Regions from separate parts of the Clostridioides sp. LIBA-6622 genome, predicted to be linked through region 1. Evidence: riboswitches for the same ligand, from Rfam matches in the RefSeq annotation. Region 1 holds a riboswitch; the other holds the start of a gene.
What was found. Region 1 has a riboswitch for cyclic di-GMP ahead of flgB (flagellar basal body rod protein FlgB). Riboswitches for the same ligand answer to the same signal wherever they lie in the genome.

Region 1 (8,043 bases):
AAATGCACTAACATTTGTAATTTCTGTGGACACATTCTATCCCCCTTACTCATTTAACCAAGTCTTTATTATTTCTGTTACTTGGTCTGGTTTTTCTTCTGCATACATTTTAACAGCTTCCTCTAATGTCAATTCTGGGTCATCCCCCAATAGAGGATTGTCTTTCTTATCAACAGTACCAGAATTAGTACTATAAACTTCATCCTCATAATCCATATCTTCTTGTTCACTTCTCTTTTTATATATTAGATATCCAATAATTCCTACTGCAACAACTGCTACCACTCCAATAACAGCCTTTATTATATTGGTTTTGAATCCTTCTTTTTTAATATCTTCCATTTCTTGTTTCGCTTCAGCTTTCCCTTTAGGATCAAATACCATTGAAACAACACTAAGAGTATCTCCTCTCGCTCCATCCATACCTATAGCATTATTAACTATATCTTCCACATCAGCTTGAACACCTTTAGCTATCTTCCCATCTATAGCAACAGAAGCTGTTAATCTTTTTAGCTCCCCTGGTGCAACTATAGTATGAGTTTCAATCTTCCCTGTATCATATTCAAAACTCTCATCCAAACTATCTTCGGTGTTAGTACCATTTTTATTTCCTTGATTATTCATATTAGCATCTACACCTTGGACATTATTTGTTGCAGATTTAGATGAATTTTTTGACCTTGTTTCCTTTATTGCAACTTTATCAGGGTCAATTTTTATTTCAGTTTTTTCAGCTGTATCAAAACTTAAATCAGCATTTACTGTAGCTTTTACTTTTCCTGTCCCAAATATTGGCTCTAACATGTCTAAAATAGACTTTTCTAATTGTTTATTCAATGCTTGTTCAGATGCTTTATTTTTATCAACACTAATACCACCATTTATTGGTTGATTATTTTCATCAACTTCTTCATCATCTAAGATACCTTCAGATAATAAATTCATCTTATTATCAATAACTTGAACATTTTTCTCTGGTATATTTGTAACACTTCCTGATACAAGTGCCATAACAGATTTTATTTGATTTTTTTCTAAAGTCGTTCCTGGCTTTAACATTAAGTAAACTGCTGCGCTTCCTGGAACTGCTTCTTTTTCAAACACGGATGACTCTCCAAATGTTATATGTACTCTAGTATCTTCCACTTGTGGAAAACTCTTGATTGTTTTTTCTATTTCACCTTGTATGATTCGTTGCTTCTTAATTTGAAATTCTTCATCAGTAAGACCTATAGAGGAGCTATCATCCATTAGTGCAAATCCTTTAGAACCACCTGTAAGACTTGGAGCTAGCTCCAGCCTCAACTTATCGACTTCTGTTCTAGGAACATAAATTGTACTTCCCTTTACCTTAGTATCTATCTTTCTAGACTCTAATTCTGCTGATATATCTGCAGCATCTTGAACATCTAGTTCTGAAAATAAGACTGCATACTTATTTTTACTTGCAGATATTGCTGTAAATACTAGCGCTAAACATATAGCAACAATCCCTATACCTAATGCTATCTTAGTTCCTTTTTTTAAAGAACCTATTTTTGTCCTAGATTTAGCAACTTGCTCCTTAATCTTATTTTTAAAACTGGCTATCATTGATTATTACTCCTGTTCAAAAGGCTAAATTTGTACTTTATTCATTTCTTGATATGCATCATGAATCTTGTTTCTAACTTCTATCAGATATTGCATAGATAGTTGTGCTTCTTGACCTTTTAACATAACTTCATGCATAGAAACATCTTCGCCTTTTATAAATTTTTCTTTCATATTATCCGCTGTCACTTGTTGAAAATTAACTTTGTCTATAGTATCTATTATTACATCTTCGAAATTCTTTTTTTCTTCTTTATTATTAAGGTTTAATGGTTTTGTTTCTCCAATCAAATTATCTAACTTTGCACCTTGCATTAAATTGTTAATTTGTGTAATTGGCATAATTTATCCCTACTTTCCTATTTCCAAAGCTTTCGATATCATAGATTTCTGAGCATTCAGTGTGTCTATGTTAGAATCATATGCTCGTGAAGCTGTTATTAAATCCGTCATTTCAACCAATATATTTACATTTGGATATTCTACATATCCATTTGGTTTCGCATCTGGATGAGATGGGTCATATACTTCTTTAAGAGGTGATTTGTCATCTTCAACAGATGTAACTTTTACTCCTAACATACCTAATTTATTATCATAGTTTTCTTCAAAGGAAACAATTTTTCTCCTATATGCTTCTCCATTTGGACCTCTTGTAGCATTTATATTAGCTACATTTGATGATATGATATCCATTTTCAAACTTTCTGCTGTTAATCCACTAGCAGAGATTTCCATTCCACTGAACACACTCATCTTCTAGTTACCTCCCAGTTATTATTGATTTGGTCATTGCGATTTTGCCATTTGCAAAACCTATTAAAGCATTATATTGCAATGTTGTCATTGCTTGCTTTACTTTTTCTTCTTCTATATCTACATTGTTTCCATCTACTCTTAAGCCTTTTGAATTGTCTGTTTTTTCTTCTATTTTTGGCATAGCATCATTTAATGTTTCTTCAAAAGTTACATAATGTTTTTTGTAACCTTCAGTATTTATATTTGCTATATTATTTGCTATTGTTTGACTTCTTAGATTAGTTGCATCTAGTCCCATTTTTATAATGTCATATGTATTCATACTCACCCCTCCTCAAAATATATTTATTTGCTATATTTAATGATTAAAAAAATGAAGTTACTATATTACAAAAAATGACTTCTTTGTTCATTTAAATCTATTACAATTCTATTACATTAATATAATAATGAATCATTTTCGTAAGAAATCTAATTTAAATCTAATTAACTCCAATAAAAATTAAAAAAAATTTTAATATGTATTTAATTTTCCCTTCACAAAGTTGCCTTTTTTTGTAAAATAGCAACTTTTTTAGATAAATTTCCTTTATTTTATATTATAGTTGGTAGAATATGTTATTATGTGTATTTTCTACTGTAATAAAGTAATTTTTCCACAATAAAATGACCGCCAAAAAAGCAGTCACTTCGACTAATCCTACGTATACAATTATACTTAGAACTCTTTTTGGCAACTGGCTGACATAGTTCGTATATACAAACTTTAGTCCCTATAGCTTTGCGTCACTAGATTTCTCTAGTTTTGCCTATTTAGTTTTACTTTAAGTATACAATAAATGATAAAACTTTTAAACATTTTTATCATATTTTATTATTTAAATTTAAACACAGAATATTAACTTCATGCTAATTTAAATATAAAATATTAATACTTTTAGTTACAAATAAAAAAACTTCCATACAATAAGAATTATTTAAATATAAAACTTGATTGCAAAGAAATTTTTTAAACATATTTATATTATAGTGTTCTAAACAACTAAAATAAGTTACAAATAAAAATACTAGATAGTTTACTAATAAGTTTCTAATTATTTTAAATTTTATTCCATCTAAGATATCATATAGAATCCTTTAATTAAATATTATATATATCATTTTTGTAATAATTCAAATTTTCTTTCATCCAATTAATAGTTTCAATAAGACCTTCTTCAATAGTATAGTAAGGCTCCCAATCTGTCATACGTTTCATTTTTTTGTTATCTCCCAAAAGACGATTTACTTCGCTAGTTTCTGGTCTAAGACGATTTTCATCACATAATATCTTCGCATTTGGATTAATAATTGAAATTATTTTTGATGCTAAGTCTCCAATTGAAATTTCACATCCAGTTGATATATTTATCTCTTCACCTATAGTTTGATTTGATTTTGATATACGCATAAATCCTTCTACAGTATCTTTTACATAATTGAAATCTCTTGTTGGTGTTAGTGAACCAAGATTAATTATTTCTCTACCAGATAGTAATTGAGAAATTATAGTTGGAATAATAGCTCTTGCTGATTGCCTTGGCCCATATGTATTAAATGGTCGTACAATAGTAATAGGCATACCAAAACTTTTATAAAAACTTTCAGACATTCTATCTGCTCCTATTTTAGTAGCTGAATATGGTGACTGACCTTGAAGTGGATGATTTTCGTCGATTGGAACATATTTAGCTGTCCCATATACCTCAGATGTTGACGTAATAAATATACGTTCAGTTTCCAGTCTTCTTGCTGCTTGCAAAACATTTAATGTCCCTTTTATGTTTGTATCTACATAAGAATCTGGTGAATAATAGCTAAATGGTATAGCAATCAATGCCGCAAGATGAAATACTTGGTCAACACCTTTTATTGCCTCATATACTCCATTTGGATCACGAATATCTCCAGTAAATATTTCAATTTCAGATAATTTATCTTTTTCAAAAGTATCCATCCACCCCCATGTATTAAACGAATTATAATATGTAAATGCTTTTACATCATATCCCTCTTCTAACAATGCTTCTACTAAATGGCTTCCTATAAAACCATCTGCACCTGTTACTAAAACTTTCATTAATTATCCTCCAATTAACTTTTATTAAATCAACCATTTTACTACTTGAAAACATTCAGCCATTTCGACTCCAACAATATGACCATTATTATATGCTTCCATTTTAAAATAATCAATCCATTTATAACCAACCCTTATAAGTTCTGATTCATATGCCAAAATGGCCTGTTCTTTTTTTTCCCATTCTTCTGATATGTCAACATAAAAATTTCCTATAAATATTTTATCTGACTTATACCAATTACTTCTATATTCAAGTATTCTTGGTACATGTCTTCCTGCATGTAAACTGGCTTTTGCTATAGAAATATGATCATGATGTACATCATCAATCCAGTGAGTATATATTAACTCTATTTTATTCTCTTCAATTACTTTTAACAATTCGACATTTAATTCATCTGTAAATTCAAGTTTTAAGGTTTCAAAACCTCCTGGGATTAACTTATATCCTAAAATCCTAGAAGCTTTTTTTCCTTCTTCATATGCAATTGAATTATTTCTTACAGTATATCCATTACTTCCTTTAAACCCAGATTTAGTTGCAACATAGCAAAAAACATTATCTCCATTCTTGACATGCTTTGCAATTGTACCACCACAACCTAATTCTATATCATCAAAGTGTGCTCCAATAGCTAAAACATTCATCCTTATTCTCCTCTTAATATTTTTCTTGAATTTTCTATACCATAGTTAAACAATAGATCAATACTACTTAGATATGGTATAAATTCTCCATATTGCTGTTCATATATTGGATGCTCAAACTTTTGCCAAATCACTTCAATCCCAGCTTTTTCATATGGTTCAGGATTATAATAATCTTTAGCACCTATACCTGATAAGTATTGTTTTGATTCAAGTTTTGTCATTATATCAATAATTAAATCATTATTCTTCCCTGATGGATTTAAGCTACTTGCAAATATTATATTTACTTCAACATTAAACAATTCCATTAACATTTTAATAGATTTAAAATTAAAATCAACCATTTTTTCACACTGAAATTCGTACAATTTTTCTACAAAAGGAAATATCTCATCAAAAAATTTAGCTTTTTTATAATTCTGTTTAAATAAATTGATATGATTTTTTCTCCATTGATTATCTTCATATAAAAATACATCTCTTATTTTAGTTTTTAATGATGACCTTTTTACACATACTGTAATCCATTGTTCACCTTTTAAAGTCTTAATTTTATCTCTATTCATCCAACTTTTACTGCTTCCATTTACATATTGAACATTGTCTAAAACAACATATGTGTCGGATTTTAACAATCTATCAAAAAAACCTAAATAAGGTAAAAAATCTGGTTGATGAATCATTACAACATTAGAATTCATATTTATTACTACCCCTTATTTATATAATATATGATTTTATTATAAATTCTCTCAACTCCATTCAAATCTATTTTATTTAATGCAGAAGTACTCATCATTTCAATTTTTTCACTCTTCAGTTGAAATGCATGTCTATTTATATTTTTATAATATCCTGCAAAGATAGCTCCTCCCAAATAATCTAGATATTTTCCTATGTCTATCTCATGTATTTCATTTGCTATAATAATACATGGTAAACCTGATGCATTAGCTTCAAAACATGTGATACCTCCTCCTGTAATAGCTAAATCGTACTCATAAAATTTTTTAATCAAAGAAGGTACATTTTGTTCAATTTTGTATCTTTCATCAATTATATCATGAAGCTCTTTATTATGCCTATAACTAGGCCCTAATACAATATCACAGGATATATTATATTCTTTAAGAATCGAAATTACTTTTGGAGTAACTCCATAAGTGTCACTGCCACCCAATGTAACAATGACCTTATCTATATTTTTTCTAATTCTTTTATACTTTTTAATTTCTCTATTCAAAATAATATATTCTCTCCCCATAAATATATGTTTACCTTTTAATAATTCTTTATTATAAGTCATACCTGCAAAGTGTAAATCTGCAAAATTTGCACCTTCACCAATATCATCAATAGCAACTAATAATACCTTTTTATCTTTAATCTTTTGGCAGAATTCTAAACTAGATTCAAATTTATCATTAATCCATACATCAATGTTATATTTATGTATCAAATCATATACCCAATTGCTATTTTTATCTAAGAAATTTACTACTTGAAAGCATAATTTATTTTTTTTAATCAAGTCTATTGCAACTTTATCATTATTAACTAAAATTATATATTGTTCATTTTTCTCTTTTAGAAATTCGACAATATTAAATGCTCTAAATAAGTGACCCATGCCTCTTGAGTGAGAGCTTTCTATACATATTGCGAACATAAATTAATTGCCTCTTCTGTTGTAATATACTCATTTTTACTATTTTCAACAATATAACATGCTCTTCTATAATCACTCCAAGTATCTACAGTTAATCTGGTATCTGGTCTTTTCTTTTTCTCATCCACATCTAAAATAGTTGTTTTGAATTTATCAGGATTTTCCAAAATATATTCATCAACATGTTCAAAATGATGGATCATTGTAGATTCTATATAACTTTGTCTTAATGTATCATATGTAAAAATCTCTGCCCCAACTCCATATGGTAAATTTTCAAATGAATTTGTAAAATCTGAATATGATGCTTTATGTAACTCTATTAACCTATCAATCTCTTCTACATCAACAAATGGATTATCTGCTGTAAGTCGTACTATTTGGTCAAATCCATATAACTTAGCACATTCATAGTAGCGACTTAGTACATTTTTCTCAGACCCTCGATAACAATCAACTCCTATATGTCTACAAAAATCTTCTATCTTATTGTCTTTATAATTATAAGTAGTTGCTACTACTATTTTTATATTATCTGCTTTTAAAAATTTTAATCTATAAATAATATACTCTAATATAGTTTTTTTACCTATATTCATTAGAACTTTACCAGGTAATCTTGATGAGCCCATTCTAGCTTGAATTATAATTCCAATCATATTAAATCATCCCATTTCAAAATCGCATCTTTTTCCATATTTTTACCTATCTGTCTTCCTATTATTTGTTCTAAATATTTAGGCTCAATTCCATATCCAGGTCTCTTTACTGAAATATTATCTCTTTTTATTTCTTCTCCTTTTTTTAAATCATTTAACAATACAATACTTTTTCTATTATTTATCCTATTAAGTTTCTCTCCTTGAGATGGCATCTTAATCCCACTCCCATATAAGAGTTCAAATTTTCTTATTGTCTCAACTATATATTTCATTTCTTCAGTATCTGCTGAATGTATATGATCTGGTCCATCTGCATTTTTATTATATGTAAAATGCTTTTCAATTATTTTTGCACCCATAGCTGCAGCACATATTGCTGCTTCAACACCAATTGTATGGTCAGAATACCCAATCTTTAAATTTGGGAATTCTCTAATCATGGATTGCATTGCCTTTAAATTCACATTTTCTAGATGTGCTGGATATTCTGTTACTGCATGAAGTAACATAAGCTTTCCATTTCCTTCACTTAATATTATGTTTACTGATTCCTTTACCTCTTGCATAGTGCACATACCTGTAGC
Region 2 (8,043 bases), 1.8 Mb from region 1:
TCAGAGCTGAAATATATAATTAAAAATTTACTAAGATATTTGTTTTAGCTCTGAAAAAATATTATTTAATGAAATTAATATGGTTTATTCAAAATTTTAATAACTTATATTAATTAGTTTGTTGAATATAAGTTGAAAATTTGTATTTAATGTTGAAAGTATAAGTATAGTGTGCTACTCTTATAAGAAATTATTTATAAATATAGGAGGTATAACATGAATACTAAAGAAATGAAGGAATATAGAGAATTTTACAATAAAAAATTAAGTGACACAGATGAATTTTTTAGAGTATTTGGAAGCCTTGATGATAAGACTTATTCAGAAGGAGCTATAAGTAAAAAAAATAAAGAACTAATAGGATTAGCTATTTCTATTTTAAGTAGATGTGATGAATGTATTTGTTGCCATATTGAGGGTTGTGTTAATTCTGGGGCAAGTAAGTATGAAATTATAGAAGCAATAAAAATAGGTGTAATTGGTGGAGGCTCTATTACATATCCAAATGCAAGATTTGCGGTAAAGATTTTAGAAGAGTTTGACATATAACTTTAATAGCAATAATTTATTTATATTTGTAGCATTGAGTTATTTAAAATTATACTAAATTTTATTCTTATGATTTTATATTTTTATTAAATTTTCCTAGTTGTATCCAAAAATTCGAAAATACTTTTAAGATTTAGAGTATTTTTATTACAGGCTATATTAAGAATTATATAGTGTTGATTAAATATGTTATATTTTTTATTATTTAAAATAAATTGAATATTGGAATAATTGTATTTATATATTTATATTTCCATGTAATATATATTTTATAATTCATATAAATTTTAATAAAAAGTTTTGGCAAATAGATTAAATAAAGTTTTATTTATTGTATTTTATTATCAAGTTTACTACAAATTAAATTGTCTATTTTTATTTATAGAGTAGAATAAACTGTTTTTGTTAAGAATTTTGAAAGTAAAATCAGACTAAAAAAATAAAGGAACTAATTTGTCTAACGTTTATTGGTGAAAAATAAATATATAGAAGTTATAATAAATATATAAAAGTGTATGAGAGGTGTTATATGTTTGGTAAACCAAAAGAAAGTGTTAGATTTCTAGACTTTAATGATGTAGCAGAAAAGTTTGGGGAGAAAAAGGCTGTTGCAATTTTTGATGCTATAGCTGGAAAAAAATCTAAAGAACATATTATCAAAGATATAGAAAAATTAGTAAAAAATGAAGTTTAGACATTTATAAGGTATATTGAGCTTGAGGGTAGCTCTTTATACCTTCTTTTTTATTATTTGATTGTATTTTAATGTTTTAGATTATGTATATGTCTTTGTATACATAGTATAGGGCTCTTAATAAATAGCATCTAACTTTAGATGAGCGAATTAGTTAATATCCTGTTAATAATATAATTGAAAAATCATCAAGATTTTTAATCTGAATTTTCATAATCAAGTTTTTCTAAATTTTAAAAATTGTGTTTTCTTTTTAAATAAAAAAACTTATTGTTATAGAGTAATATTTATATAGCAATAAGTCTTTATCGTTTAAAATTGTAATTAGTTTCACATAAATTATGATTTAGCAGTTAACCATATATAAGAATGATTTATATAGCTAAAAATTAAATGCTTACATTAAATTATTTTTTAATGTATTAAGATTAAGTTTTGAATCTTCATTATCTTTATTAAAGTATAACGCTTTATTTAAATATTGTTGAGCTTCATCAAATCTTCTATGAAACATAAGTATAACTCCTTTTAAGTTATATATATTACTTGCATTTTTTTTGTAGTCAGAGTCCTTTTTATCTATATATTTTAAAGATTTGTTAATTGAATTCAAAGCATTGTATATTGCATTTGGATAATCAGGATACCCATCAAAACGCATGTAATTACATGCTTGTGCATAATAAAGGTCTGAATCAGTAGGATTAATAGTAATAGCTTTTTTTAGTATGATGTCGACCTCTTTAAAGATTTCCAGTCCATGATCATCAAGTTTAAGTTGAGCAAAATCCATACTATTAATGCCAAATTCTTTTTTAAAATCTTCGTATAACAAGAGCTTGTATTTATTATTTTCTACTATAAAGTATCTATTTACCTTTAAAGATTCATCTTTTTTATAAAGAAGATTTTTTATCTCAAAAGTTTCTTCTAATTTAACCACATTTTTATACTCTTTACCATCATAGTTGTACGTTTCTATAGTTTTCTCTTTACCTATTTTATAGTTAATTATTCTTTTTGTTTCAACTAAAATATTTTGAAATTCTTCAAGATTCTCTAAAATAATTTTTTTCTTGCTGTCTTTACTTAATAAACTATATGCTGTTTCATAGTCGCCAGAGTTCATTCTATCAATATATTGTTTTGCTACTTCACTAGCACTTTTTTTTGGGGAACATCCTGCTAATGATATTACAATTGATAATGTTAAGAGTAAAGTTATGCCTTTAGTAATATTCATAATGCAATCACCTATAATTAAATTTTATTAATTATATTTTAGCATCAAATATTGAATAAGTCATTAGCTTTAAAGTACATAAAGTGAACAGTTTAATAAACTTAAAAATCTAACTCTGATAACCAACTTATTAGTTTATTTTCTCGTTCTTTTAAATTATTATTATTAAACTTGCCTAATTTAATTTCTCCAACAATCATACCATCAGACATAAATAGTACTCGTTCTGTCTTTATTGCTACTTTAGCATCATGAGTTACAATCATAATAGTTGTACCTAATTGATTAATATCTGTAAGAATATCAATTATTTCATTTGTTAACTTGGAGTTAAGTGCACCTGTGGGTTCATCTCCAAATAAAATTTTTGGGTTATTAATTAAAGCACGGCATATAGAAGCTCTTTGAAGTTGACCTCCAGAGACCTGAGTAATATCTTTATCTTTTATTTCTAGAATATTCATTTTTTCCATAAGTCTTGTTGCTTGTTCGTTGATTATTTGACGACTTTTTTCTTTATTTAAGTAAGCAGAAATAATTATGTTATCAAATATATTTAAATTTTTAAGTAAATTACTTTGCTGAAAGATAAAACCCATATTTTTTAACCGAAATTTTGATAATACTTCTTCTGACATATTAGAAATCATTTCACCTGAAAATCTGACTGTACCAGAAGTTAATCTATCCATTCCGCTTATGTTATGTAGTAGTGTTGATTTACCAGAGCCAGAAGCACCCATAACAGATATAAATTCACCATGTTTAATTGACAAATCTATTCCTTTCAAAACTTGTTGTACATTTCCTTTACCAATAGTATACTCTTTAATAATTTTTTTAGTTTCTATAATATTATTCATAACATACTCCTTATTCTATAATAGACATAATTTTTATTTTATTAATTTCTCTACTAATTAATATAATTGTAGTAAATACTGTGAGAGTTAAAACTGATGGACAAAGTACATATACAATTAATGGATTTACTACAAATTGGAGATTGGAGATACCAGAAAGTAGTAATCCTGATATTTTTTGTCCAAGTGTATTTGCCATAACAACACCTAAAATAGTTCCAATTATAAGTACTAGTAAAGCTCTAGTAATATATTGAATGCGTATATCTTTAGTAGAAAATCCTAAGCTAAGCATAATTGCTGTTTGTGGTGTATCTTTAGCTATGAGCATTTTAAAAAACATTGATGTAATTAGTGAAGAAATTACAATAGATATAACAATAGCTAATTTTATAACAAGTCTTAACTGGTTGATAACAGAGCCCAATGTCTGATTTATATAATTATTCATATCAGTAATTTTAGCAGGGTAATAACTTATGCTATATTGCTCTAATTTATCGGCTACATTGACTCCAGATTTTAGATTTAAATTTATAATATGCCATAGAACATTATCTTCACTAGATGGTAGCATAGCTTTTGCAGTCTTACCACCATGTGTAATGTCTTGATATATACCACTAACAGTTAGAATTACCTTTTTATCTTTTGAGAAAATTGATAATGTATCTCCAATGCTTTTTTTTAGTTCATTTGCATTTATAACGGATAATGCAATTTCATTTTCTTTAATTGGAGCAGAACCTTTTACATATGTCAGTGGGAAAGTTTCAAAGTTTCCATTTTCTATTTTAATATTTTCTACTTTACCATCTTTATTTTTTATTTTATATGAACTTGTTGTAAAGGATTCATATTTTTTTATATCATTGTCATCGCTGATTTTTTGTAATATGGAATTAAAAAGATGCTGAGTTTGTTTTGTTTGAGGTAAGTCAATGCGAATATCGCTCTTGCCAGCGCCCATATAAGTGATAAATTCAGGTGATTGAATAGTATTTAAAAAATTAATTGGTACAATCATAAGGAAAATACAAATCATGTATACAAAACAAAGCAACCCATAGACAGTAAATTTTTTTACCACTTCATTTAATCCCAAAAATATGTTAGTATCTGTTATTTTATTTTTGTGTAGTTGAAAGATATAACCATATTTTACCAAGTTAGTAGAATGGCTACCTCTTAATGCATCAACTACAGATATTTTTTTGAATCTTTTAAGAATAATTTTACAAAAGAATATAACACTTAAAAATACAAGAACTGAACCTATAAATGGAATAAGAATGCTAAAAATGGTTTTATCTACTGTTCCCATATAAATATAAATATTTTTTGTAAAAAAAGGTTCTATAAGTAATGAGAGTATGTAACCAAGAAAACTTGCAAAAGATGCAATTAAAAGGTATTTTATCAAATATAGTTTTTGGATGTTATTATTTTGAATACCAATAGCCTTCATAACACCAATTTCTCGATAATCTTCTTCAATTGTTGTAATTAAAGTAAATCGTAAACATAAAATAGAAATTATAATAAGAAGAATACTAATTAAGATAACAATAGCAATTACAATTCCATCAGACACAGAATTTAGTAGTTGGTAAATAGAATAAGTTATTGATGTACCTGTTTGAGGGAGCTCAGTTGATTGATATAGTGCCTCAAACTCACTAATTTTATTTATATCATTTAATAGAAATTCGATTAAATATTCACTTTCTCCTAGATTAGACTTTAACATGTTCCAATCATTATCACTGATTAAAAAACGCTTTGAAGTAACAAGAGAAGGGTTCATTTGTGAGTCACGTATAAAGTCTTTTATTGTAAATTCTATAAAGAAATTACCATTAATAATTTTTATTGTGTCTCCTTTTTTCAAATTGCATTGCTTCATGTAATATACAGGAACTCCTATTTCTCCATCTTTTATTTGCATTATTTGATTGTTCATATCTAATAAAAAATCAAATTTATTGTTTTGCTTCGTAAAACTATTTTCTAGTACACTATTAGCTTGACTTTCTCCTTTACCTCCTAGAAAGATATTAGCTCCATTTATATTTAAAAGTTCAGTAGTTTGCTGTTTTTTTACATATGGAGTTTTAGTTGAAAATTTATCAATTTTTTCTTGGTCTAATTTACCAGAATACATTTGGACATAATGTGGTGTCTGAGATTTTTGAAACAAGGCAGTCACTGAATCAGTGAGTTTTATAGCGATATTTGTTGCACTAGATGCTAACATTGATGCAAGTAAAATAAAAATAAATAGAGTAATTGTTATTACTTTATTTCGTGTTAAATCTTTTAATAATATTCTTTTTAGCATAAATAATCCTCATTTCTTAAAAATTTTATATTGAATATTTTAGATTTAGTTCATAGCAGTTATAGATATATAAGATATAAACTGACCGTCAGTCTATAATGATAATATTATAATATATTTATTTTGTCAAGTCATTTAAAAAATAAAATATACATGTCTTATGATAAAGCCTTTAAAGAGAAGGTACTATAAAAGAGATTAGTAAAAATTTTAAAAAGGGAATAATTAATATAAATTATTTTTAGGCTCTATTAATTAATAATTTTTTAGATTAATTGAATATGTAAAAAGTTATTGATTATTTTGATATATTGATATTTATTGAAAAAGATTTGTTAAAAGTAGAGGTATCATATATAAATTACTATTTTTTGGATGAATTATGAAGAACAATAATTAAATTAATAAATATAAAGATATTTTTTGGTTATTATTAATTAAAAATTTAATTTATATTTAATTAATATAAAATTTGAGAGAATATCATTTTTAAATTGTTTAAATTATGTTATTATTCAGATATAGGCAATATTAGATAAATCTAATGACGCAAAGCTATAGGGACTAAAATCTTTATATAATAAAGGTCATGTCAGCCAGTTGCCAAAAAGATAATAATTCTTTTTGTTAAAAGTATTTTTTAAAGTTATATATTTTTAATAACTTAATATTTGGCAAGAGGAGGGCTTAAGATGATATCTGAGTTAATGTTAAAAAAATTTGGCGAATCAAGCATCAATTTTAAGACTAAGATTAAATTAAATTTAAGGGAAAGACCAGACATAAATAGTATGAAGTTGAAAAGTATACCAGAAGGTAAAATTGTTAAATTAAAATGTGTTGATGGAATATGGGCAGAAGTTGAAAGTAATTATGACAAAGGTTGGTTACTTTATAAATATCTAGAAAAATTTAGCAATGCTAAAAAAAATAATAATAATGACATGATAAAAAACAGAAAAAAGAATTATGTAGGAAATATAAGAACTAATGGTTTAAGTTTAGAACTTAGAAATGATAGAACATTAGACTCTAGAATTATAACTACAATTCCTGATGGTTTTAAGGTTGAAGTATGTTATAGTGTGGGCAAATGGGCAAGAGTTAATATTGATAAAAATGGAAACAGATATTCTGGATATGTATATAATCAATACATAGAAGAATGTTTAAGTTTATCATAATTGGATACTAGTAAGCTTTAAATATACTAAGAAATTTCAGAAAAAGAATCCTATTCATGGGATTCTTTTTCTTTTGTAAAAAACATTATTATAATATTAAATAGAATAAATTAATTAAGTAATTTTAATTTTAAATGGAAGATTTAAGTAAAAATAAGCTTAGCGTGTATTTTGTATGTTAAGTATCATAAATTAATATTGATTTAAAAAAGTTTAATAAAAGAAAGAATTGATGGAATAAAAATTATGTTAAAGATAAGAGAATATATAATAAATTTGAAAAAAATTGTAATTTTTAGTTTCATATATATTATAATAAATTAGATATAAGATTTTTATGAGGGGGAAAATATGAAAAAAAAGAAAACATTGATTGGGTTAGCCATATCTTTTTTACTTATAATTAGTATTATAAATCCATTACAAGTTAATGCAGAAGCTATTATTGATTCTGGTGTATACATTTCTTCAACACAAGAGAATTATAAATCTAATTATACTAGATTTAAAACTATTAAATCTAAAAGTAAACATAAACGTAGTAGGTCTAGTAAAAGCAGAGTAAAATTGAAAAAAAGAATGATAAGAACTAAAAATTATGGACATGGAACTTTAAATAAACATAAAAATCAAGGCATAAGAAGACATAATATTCTATCAAGATTGATATTTTCAATAATGGTTATATTTATTGTTATAGTTTTAATTGTACTAATATTTATTAAAAGGAAAAAGAAGAAATTTTATTAAAAAGAATATCACTTTGCCAACTGTTGATGTTTATTTTATAGCATGATATAATTTAATCGGAATAATGTTCTGTTTAAAAGGAGATATAAAAATGGCACGAAAACGAATATTAAATGGTGGTAAACGAGATGAACTTATTGATAATGCACTTAATTTATTTTTAGAACATGGGTATGAAAATACTTCTATAAGAATGATTTTAGATAGTGTAGGTGGTGAAGTTGGTATGTTTTATCACTATTTTAAATCAAAAGATGAAATATTTAATGAAGTGATAAAATTGTTTCTAGTTCAGTATGAAAAAAGTTTTTCTGATGTTTTATATGATGATTGTATACCAAATAATCTGAAGATTGATGTTGTATTTGAGTTATTACAAAAAACTCTTTTAAAGTATAAAACATTCAAATCAGGTAAAT

Region 2: another riboswitch for cyclic di-GMP. It lies ahead of ACTG47_RS10365 (SH3 domain-containing protein); the one in region 1 lies ahead of flgB (flagellar basal body rod protein FlgB).

Annotation. Positions count from the first base shown of each region.
Region 1 is NZ_CP196998.1:317,119-325,161, reverse strand. It holds gene fliG (flagellar motor switch protein FliG) at 1-33, opposite strand, end outside; gene fliF (flagellar basal-body MS-ring/collar protein FliF) at 46-1,596, opposite strand; gene fliE (flagellar hook-basal body complex protein FliE) at 1,621-1,938, opposite strand; gene flgC (flagellar basal body rod protein FlgC) at 1,948-2,352, opposite strand; gene flgB (flagellar basal body rod protein FlgB) at 2,360-2,677, opposite strand; cyclic di-GMP riboswitch class I at 3,085-3,175, opposite strand; gene ACTG47_RS01825 (NAD-dependent 4,6-dehydratase LegB) at 3,497-4,474, opposite strand; gene ACTG47_RS01820 (PIG-L deacetylase family protein) at 4,499-5,125, opposite strand; gene ACTG47_RS01815 (WbqC family protein) at 5,128-5,829, opposite strand; gene ACTG47_RS01810 (hypothetical protein) at 5,838-6,797, opposite strand; gene ACTG47_RS01805 (cytidylyltransferase domain-containing protein) at 6,779-7,456, opposite strand; gene ACTG47_RS01800 (N-acetylneuraminate synthase family protein) at 7,453-8,043, opposite strand, start outside.
Region 2 is NZ_CP196998.1:2,143,053-2,151,095, reverse strand. It holds gene ACTG47_RS10390 (carboxymuconolactone decarboxylase family protein) at 217-549, shown strand; gene ACTG47_RS10385 (hypothetical protein) at 1,079-1,243, shown strand; gene ACTG47_RS10380 (hypothetical protein) at 1,641-2,486, opposite strand; gene ACTG47_RS10375 (ABC transporter ATP-binding protein) at 2,588-3,349, opposite strand; gene ACTG47_RS10370 (ABC transporter permease) at 3,360-5,690, opposite strand; cyclic di-GMP riboswitch class I at 6,205-6,298, shown strand; gene ACTG47_RS10365 (SH3 domain-containing protein) at 6,383-6,874, shown strand; gene ACTG47_RS10360 (hypothetical protein) at 7,226-7,624, shown strand; gene ACTG47_RS10355 (TetR/AcrR family transcriptional regulator) at 7,716-8,043, shown strand, end outside.